DNA from 2 places in the Serratia sp. EC4 genome. Region 2 is predicted to be linked to the other one. Evidence: predicted binding sites of a transcription regulator. Region 2 holds the regulator's gene; the other holds the start of a gene.

Region 1 (4,412 bases), on a different contig from region 2:
ACCGGGGCTGGAGCTGGTGGTGCTGGATTCGCAGTGCTGCGGCATCGCCGGCACCTACGGGTTCAAATCGGAGAACTACGCCACGTCGCAAGGCATCGGCGCGCCGCTGTTCCGGCAGATAGAAGAGAGCGGGGTGGATCTGGTGGTGACCGACTGCGAGACCTGCAAATGGCAGATCGAAATGTCCACCAGCAAACGCTGCGAACATCCGATTACCCTGCTGGCGCAGGCGTTGGCATAAAACGAAAGGGCCGGCAGGCCGGCCCCTGCGGGATTACTGCTTCAGCTTCAGGGTAGAGATGATGCCTTCGGCTTCAGTCTGTGCCTGCTGCTGATTGTCTGCCGGCAGCGTTACCTGGATGGTCAGCATGTTGTTGTTCAGCGAACCGATCAGGACGGAAGAATAAGCCTTTTCACCGCCGCTGGTGATGATGCTGTCCAGCTGACGCAGCGGCACGCCGTTGACGTCGAGCGCCTTGTTGGTGATCACCTGCAGGTTGGCGTCACGCGCGCGCTGGGTATTCTCCAGGCGTTTGGCCAGAGTCTCCAGGCTGTCGGCGGTCTTGTCGCCCAAGATGACGATCACCGCGCGCTGGCCGGTGCTGTCTGCGTAAACATGCATGTTGTTGGCCTGGTTGCCCAGCTTGCCGCTCTGATCCGCCATGCCGACCGGCAGGGTGAACGCCAGTTTACCGTCCAGCAGGCTCACCTGCTGCCCGGCCGGCGCGCTGGCCGCCGCGCCGTCTGGCGCTGCCTTGGTGTCTTTGGTTTCGCCGTCGCAGGCCGCGAGGCCAAGCGCCAGCAGGCTGATACCCATCAATTTCGCTACTTTACGCATCGGGCTTCCTTCTTCCTTTCCGGTAGGGATTCACTGTCGTATCGCAACCTATTCCAGGTTGAAATGCAAGGCAGATGTTGTCACAAGTTTTTTTCCAGTAATAGCCGATAATCAGCCACTTCGCCTTTCTTTTCCAGCTGAACAATCTGATAGTGGTGGGCGATCAGCATCGTCAGCATGGCGCGGAACCGGTTACGGGTTTTGACCGTCAGTTGGCGATAGCCCTGCGCCCGAGCCCAGCGTTCCTGTTCAGCCAATAAGGCCTGCGCCACGCCGTGGCGACGAAATGCCGGCAGCACGCCGCCCAGCCAGCTGTAAAACACCGTTTCCTGCCGTTGATAACCGAGTTTGAAACCGGCCGGCTGTCCGGCTATCTCGGCGATCAACAGGCTGGCGGGGGCGGCGCCGATGCGCCGCTGCAGATCGGCCAGGCTGTGCAGGCCGCCGAATTCGGGGATGCGTTGGTAAAGGCGGTGGATGTCTTCGAGCGTGGCGGTGCGGACGATTGGGGTCATGAGCGGCCTCCAAAGGATAGGGCCGCCCAGAATAGCACGACTCAGCCCGGCTGCAGGCCGCCGCTGCGCGCCGCGATGCGTTTGAGCAGCATGTTCAGCAACACGCCGTACATCGGCAGGAAGAACAGCAGGCAGATCATCACCTTGAAGCTGTAATCCACCAGCGCGATCTCCACCCAGTTGTTGGCCATGAAGGGATCGCTGCTCTTATAAAAGGCGATGAAGAAGAACGCCAGCGTATCGCTGATGTTGCCGAGGAACATCGCCGCCGCCGGCGCCACCCACCAGGCGCTGCGTTGGCGCAGGCGGTTGAAGACGTGTACGTCGAGGATCTGGCCGAGCACATAGGCCATAAAGCTGGCGACGGCGATGCGCGCCACGAACAGGTTAAAACTGCTCAGCGCCGCGAAGCCCTGCCATTCTCCCTGATAGGTGACGGTGGAGATCACATAAGAGATGAACAGCGCCGGCACCATCACCGCCAGGATAATGCGTCGCGCCAGCGGCGCGCCGAAAATGCGTACGGTCAGATCGGTCGCCAGGAAGATAAACGGGAAGGTAAAGGCGCCCCAGGTGGTATGGAAGCCGAAAACGGTGATCGGCAGCTGCACCAGGTAGTTGCTGGAGGTAATGATGGCGATATGAAACAGCGAAAGCCAGACCAACGCGGTGAAGCGCTGCTGTGCGGTAAACGAATACATGTTGTAGCCTTTTTAGCAGTGGGGTGAGGGAACCCAGTGTGTCTTGTCAAAACAGCAAAAAACGCTGCGCGGCGGCATGATACGCGTTTGCGCAACCAATGCAATGGTTAAATTTAACGCAAACGTTAACGCATCTTGCGCAGAAAAACTACCGGCGTAAACTAGGCGCTAATGAGATGCGGCGAGCGTTCGCCGATCGTTTTTGAACGAGAAAAATTGCATGACTGACTTATTTGCCCAGGCAGACCAGACGCTCGACGCGCTGGGGCTGCGTTGCCCGGAACCGGTGATGATGGTGCGCAAAACCGTGCGCCATATGGACAACGGCGAAACGCTGCTGATTATCGCCGACGATCCGGCCACCACCCGCGATATCCCGGGGTTCTGCCGCTTTATGGAGCACACGCTGGTGGCGCAGGAGACCGAGCAGGCGCCATACCGTTATCTGCTGCGTAAAGGCGTCTAACGGCGGCGCGGCCGAGTTAAAAGTTCTCTCCCCCAAATGACAACGGGCGCGGTATGCCGCGCCCGTGTTTGTTTCCGAACTTAGCTGCGTTTTCTCAATAGCCGCAGCGCGTTGGCGGTGACCAGCGCGGTGGCGCCGGAGTCGGCCAGCACCGCCAGCCACAGCCCGGTCAGCCCCAGCAGGCTGGTGATCAGGAAGACCCCTTTCAACCCCAGCGCGATGGTGATGTTTTGCCGGATATTGGCGTGGGTGGCGCGCGAGATGCGGATCATTTCCGCGACGCCCACCAGTCGGTTGTGGGTCAGGGCGGCGTCGGCGGTTTCCAATGCCACGTCGGTGCCGCTGCCCATGGCGATGCCGATGCTGGAGGCTTTCATCGCCGGGGCGTCGTTGATGCCGTCGCCGATCATCGCCGTCGGGCGCAGTTCGCTCAGTTCGGTGACCGCGCTGACCTTATCTTCCGGCAGCAGACCGGCGCGATAGTCGAGGCCCAGCTCGCCGGCGATCGCCGCGGCGGCGCGCGGGTTGTCGCCGGTCAGCATCACGCCGCGAATGCCCAGCGCGTTCAGTTCGGCTATCGCCTGCCTGGCGTCGCCGCGCAGCGTATCGCGCAGCGCCAGCAAACCGATGGGCGCGCCGTCTTCCAGCACCACCACCGCCGTTTTACCGGCGTTTTCCAGCTTGTCTACCTGGCTCTGCCATTGGGCGTCGAGCAGGCCCGGCGCCAGCTTGCCCGGCGCACTGATCAACACGGTCTTGCCGTCCACGATCCCTTCCACGCCGACGCCGGCCAGCGCGCGGCGCGCCTGCGCCAGCGGCAACTCAGCCCCGCTTGCGGCGGCGCGGTTGATGATCGCCTGCGCCAGCGGGTGATGTGAACCGGCTTCCACCGCGGCGGCAAGCTGCAACAGCCGTTGTTCGGTCAGCGCGCCGATAGGCAGCACGTCGGTGACCGTCGGCTTGCCTTCGGTCAGGGTGCCGGTCTTATCGAAGGCGATGGTTTGAATCTGGCCCAGTTGCTCCAGCGCCGCGCCGCCTTTAATCAGCGCGCCGCGCCGCGTGGCGGCCGCCAGCCCAGATGTGATGGCCGCCGGCGTCGAGATCACCAGCGCGCATGGACAGCCGATCAGCAGCAGCGTCAGGCCGCGATAGATCCAGGTCTCCCACGGCTGTGAGAACAGCAGCGGCGGTACCAGGATCACCGCGACCGCCAGCAGCATAATGGCCGGGGTGTAGTAGCGGCTGAAGCGATCGAGGAAGCGTTCGATCGGCGCGCGGCGCTCTTCGGCCTCTTCAATCAGCTGCAAAATGCGGTCGATGGCATTTTTGCCGGGCTCGGAAATCACCTTCATCTGCGCCGCCTGATCGACGGACAGGCTGCCGGCGGCCACTTTCTCACCCTGTTGGCGCTCGACCGGCACCGATTCGCCGGTCAGGGCGCTTTCGTCAAAGCTGGCGAACGGATTGAGCAGCTCGGCGTCGGCCGGCAGGCGCCCGCCGGGCGCGATTTCAATCACGTCGCCGGGGCGCAGGCTGGCGACCGGCACGCGTTTGCGTTCCGTGCCTTGCAGCAGCAGCGCATCTTCAGGCACCAGCTCCATCAGCGCCGTCACCCCGCGCCGTGCGCGGTTGGCGGCGTAGGATTCCAGCAGTTCGCCGACCATAAACAGCAGCAGCACCATCGCCGCTTCGGCGGTGGCGCCGATGAACAGCGCGCCGATGGCCGCCACGCTCATCAGCGTTTCGATGGCGAACGGCGTGCCGGAACGAATCAAACGTAGCGCCTTGGCGGCGACTGGCGCCAACCCGACCAGCGTGGTGGCGATAAAGGCGATGCGGCCCAGCTCCGGGTTAACCCGATCCAGCGCCCAACTGACCACCATCAGGGTGGT
Region 2 (4,412 bases):
CTACGGCCGCCACCGCGACGCCGGCATGGCTATCGCCAAGCTGGCGCGTGATGAAAAACCGTTGAAACTCAGCCCGGCGCACAAAAAGCGTTACCAGCACGCCAAGCAGACCGCGATGGCCAAGCTGATGGATCAGATGGGCAAACCTTACCGCTGGGGCGGCAGCTCGCCGCGCACCGGCTTCGACTGCAGCGGCCTCATCTATTACGCCTATAAAGACGTGGTGAAAATCAAGATGCCGCGCACCGCCAACGAAATGTATCATCTGCGCGACGCGGCGCCGATCAAGAAAAGCGAACTGGAAAGCGGCGATTTGGTGTTCTTCCGCATCAACAACCGCGGCGTGGCGGATCATGTCGGCGTCTATCTCGGCAACGGCAAATTCATCCAGTCGCCGCGCACCGGCGAAGAGATCCGCATCAGCCAGCTCGACAACGACTATTGGCAGAACCACTACATCGGCGCACGCCGCGTAGTGACGCCGAAAACCATCCGTTAATTCCCTGTTCTGCGCGGTTGCGGCCCCGGTCGCAACCGCCTGCTCAAGCTATCGCCCATCGCACTCTCCCTCGCGCATTTCTCGCTTTTCCTCCTGTTTTTTATGATGAAAATTGTTAAGATTGAATGACCACAATAAAAAACGGCCCATCTGGCTCCCGCCTCGGCGGGAAAAAAGTGGCGCTGTAAAGGAGGAAGCAATGTCGTTTGAATTACCTGCATTACCGTATGAGAAAAACGCGCTCGAGCCGCACATCTCCGCCGAGACCCTGGAATACCACTACGGCAAACACCACAATACCTACGTAGTTAACCTGAACAACCTGGTGAAAGGCAGCGAGTTCGAGGGCAAATCGCTCGAAGAGATCATCAAGACCTCCAACGGCGGCGTGTTCAACAACGCTGCGCAGGTGTGGAACCACACCTTCTACTGGCACTGCCTGTCGCCACAGGGCGGCGGTGAACCGCAGGGCGAACTGGCGGCCGCGATCGTCAAATCCTTCGGCTCTTTCGCTGCGTTCAAAGAACAGTTCACCGATGCCGCCGTGAAAAACTTCGGCGCCGGCTGGACCTGGCTGGTGAAAAAACCGGACGGCGCGCTGGCGATCGTCAACACCTCCAACGCGGCAACTCCGCTGACCGGTGAAGATAAACCGCTGCTGACCGTTGACGTGTGGGAACACGCGTATTACATCGATTACCGCAATGCGCGTCCAAAATACCTGGAAAACTTCTGGGCGTTGGTCAACTGGACATTTGCGGCGGAAAACCTGGCGTAAACGCAGGCCTTGCCTAAGTAACGAGGCGCAGCCAGAGGCTGCGCCTTTTTTAAAACCGGCGGGAGATCAGTTCAACGCGGCGACAAAGCTGAAAGCGATGATCATCGCCAACGCGCCGACGGTAGTGAACAGAGACATCTTCAGATCGGTATCCATGACAACTCCTTTAAAATGGGCTTTCCTAAGGATAAAAGGCGCACAATTAGTACGTCAAATCATTTTCCCACAGTTCGCCGATAAAATCTTGTTATCATTTCCCGGTTTATAATCTCGATTACCTCTTCCACTTTTGTTCAATATGCGACAAAATTCGCAGTTCACAACTGCGTACCGGCATCCATGCCCCTCCTGATTAAGCGCTGAAGACTTCAACACACTAAAAACTCAGTTTTCGCTTCTCTGGAGAAGGATCTACGTAGGCAAACGATTAACATCACACTTACATGCTGTAAACATGTGAGTTCAGGAGTCATTCCTTACATGGCAACGATTAAAGATGTGGCCAAACGCGCGGGCGTTTCCACCACCACCGTTTCGCACGTCATCAATAAGACTCGTTTCGTCGCCGAAGAGACCAAAGCGGCCGTGTGGGCCGCCATCAAAGAGCTGCACTACTCGCCGAGCGCCGTGGCGCGCAGCCTGAAAGTCAATCACACCAAGTCGATCGGCCTGCTGGCCACCTCGAGCGAAGCGCCCTATTTTGCCGAAGTGATCGAGGCGGTGGAAAACAGCTGCTACAGCAAAGGTTACACCCTGATCCTGTGCAACTCGCACAACAATCTGGACAAGCAGCGCGCCTACCTGGCGATGCTGGCGCAAAAGCGCGTCGACGGCCTGCTGGTCATGTGTTCCGAATACCCGGATCAACTGCTGGGCATGCTGGAGGACTACCGTAATATCCCGATGGTGGTGATGGACTGGGGCGCCGCGCGCGGCGACTTCACCGACACCATCATCGATAACGCGTTCGAAGGCGGCTATCTGGCCGGCCGTTACCTGATCGAGCGCGGCCACCGCGATATCGGCGCCATCCCGGGCCAGCTGTCGCGCAACACCGGCGGCGGCCGTCATCAGGGCTTTATGAAGGCGCTGCAGGAAGCGCATATCGACATTCGCGAAGAGTGGATCGTCCAGGGTGACTTCGAGCCGGAGTCCGGCTACAAGGCGATGCACCAAATCCTGTCGCAAAAACAGCGGCCGACCGCGGTATTTTGCGGCGGCGACATCATGGCGATGGGCGCCATCTGCGCCGCTGACGAGCTGGGGCTGCGAGTGCCGCAGGATATTTCCGTGATCGGCTATGACAACGTGCGCAACGCCCGCTACTTCACCCCTGCGCTGACCACCATTCACCAGCCGAAAGAACGCCTGGGAGAAATGGCCTTCACCATGCTGCTGGATCGCATCATCAGCAAACGCGAAGAATCGCAGGTGATCGAAGTGCATCCGAAGCTGGTCGAACGCCGTTCGGTCGCCGATGGTCCGTTCATCGACTACCGCCGCTGATCATCTTCCCTGCCGGAGGCCTGCGCGGCTTCCGGTGCCGCCTCACTCAGCCACTCCTGATTCAGCGTCTCGCCATCGCCCAAGTACGCCAGCAGCCAGCTCATCGCCGGTGACGGTTTATCCTGTTGCCAGGTCAGGCAGCAGGGGCTGGCGGGAAACGGCTGCTGCAACTGCAACGCCTTCAGCTCACCGCGCTGCACCCGCGGCAGCGCCAGATGCGCCGGCATCATGCCGACGCACAATCCGGCGCACAAACAGTCGAGCGCCGAGGTCCAGTCCGGCACCACCAGCCGCCGCTGGTTATCCAGCGTCCAGGTGACGCGCTTGGGCAGATTGCGCGAGGTGTCTTCCAGACAAAGCGCAGGGTATGGCCTCAACCGATCGTCATTCAATGGCCCTGCCAGCTGCGCCAACGGATGCTGTGGGCTGACTACGCACAGCCAGTTCATATCCCCCATGTCGCGGAAAGCGAAGCCGCCGCCGACCGGCACCGCGCGCGTGGCGCCGATCGCCATGTCCACCCTGCCGTCCACCAACGCATCCCACACGCCGTTGAACACCTCGGGTTGCAGCATCAGTTCAACGTCGGGGAAATGGCGGTAGAAATCCAGCACCAGCTGGCGGCTGCGCTGCGGTTTGACGATGATGTCGACTGCGATATTCAGCTGGCCGCGCCACCCGTTGGCCACCTGTTGACAGTGGCGGCGGGTGTCGAGCATTTTTTTGATAACAACTCGCGCATCCTTGATAAACAGCGCGCCGGCCGGCGTCAACTCCACATCACGGTGACGCCGCTCAAACAGCGGCACCGCCAGCCATTGTTCCAGTTGCCGCACGGTATAGCTCACCGCCGACGGTACCCGGTGCAGCTCCTGCGCCGCCGCGCTGAAACTGCCGGTGCGCGCCACCGCGTCAACAACTTCAAGAGAATATTCAGACCACATCGCTTTGCCTTCAATTTTTTTAACAGCACTTTGCAAATATTACCGTTTCACAAGCAGAGATCCAGCCGGATACACTGGCCGGCGCTAAAAACCTGCGACACTAAAATATTAACGAGAAATACCATGCGAAACTCCTTTGGTTTTATGTTCTACCTCGCCGGCCTGAGCATGCTGGGTTATCTGGCGACCGATATGTACCTGCCCGCCTTCGGCGCCATGCGGGAGGAACTGCAAATTTCCGCCGGCGCGGTCAGCGCCAGCCTGAGCATCTTTCTGGCCGGCTTCGCCTTCGCGCAGTTGCTGTGGGGGCCGCTCTCCGACCGACTGGGCCGCAAACCGGTATTATTGATTGGCCTGTCGCTGTTCGCGCTCGGCTGCCTGGGCATGCTGTGGGTGGAAAATGCCGTGCAGCTCTGGATACTGCGCTTTATTCAGGCCGTCGGCGTCTGTTCCGCCGCCGCCATCTGGCAAGCGCTGGTGGTCGACCGCTATCGCGAAGGCCAGGCCAACCGCGTATTCGCCACCATCATGCCGCTGGTGGCGCTGTCGCCGGCGTTGGCGCCGCTGCTTGGCGCCTGGCTGCTGAACCACGCCAGTTGGCGCGCGATCTTCGCCGTGCTGTTGGCCATCACCGCCCTGCTGCTGCTGCCGACGTTGCTGCTCAAAGATCGCGCCAAAACGCAAC

What was found. Region 2 encodes PurR, which represses purine synthesis genes. Its sites were predicted from a motif close to CANGCAAACGTTTGCNTG; they were not measured.
Region 1: tusA (sulfurtransferase TusA) is a predicted target of PurR. The motif match lies at 2,170-2,187, and genes of this name have one in related genera.

The regions. Positions count from the first base shown of each region.
Region 1 covers NZ_JBNIDE010000013.1:4,288-8,699, forward strand. The annotation lists gene glpC (anaerobic glycerol-3-phosphate dehydrogenase subunit GlpC) at 1-241, shown strand, start outside; gene ACP39K_RS22875 (DcrB family lipoprotein) at 275-838, opposite strand; gene ACP39K_RS22880 (GNAT family N-acetyltransferase) at 919-1,353, opposite strand; gene ACP39K_RS22885 (7-cyano-7-deazaguanine/7-aminomethyl-7-deazaguanine transporter) at 1,395-2,054, opposite strand; gene tusA (sulfurtransferase TusA) at 2,275-2,520, shown strand; gene ACP39K_RS22895 (zinc/cadmium/mercury/lead-transporting ATPase) at 2,601-4,412, opposite strand, start outside.
Region 2 covers NZ_JBNIDE010000003.1:29,070-33,481, forward strand. The annotation lists gene ACP39K_RS10210 (C40 family peptidase) at 1-499, shown strand, start outside; gene sodB (superoxide dismutase [Fe]) at 699-1,277, shown strand; gene cydH (cytochrome bd-I oxidase subunit CydH) at 1,344-1,433, opposite strand; gene purR (HTH-type transcriptional repressor PurR) at 1,758-2,783, shown strand; gene punR (DNA-binding transcriptional activator PunR) at 2,771-3,727, opposite strand; gene punC (purine nucleoside transporter PunC) at 3,851-4,412, shown strand, end outside.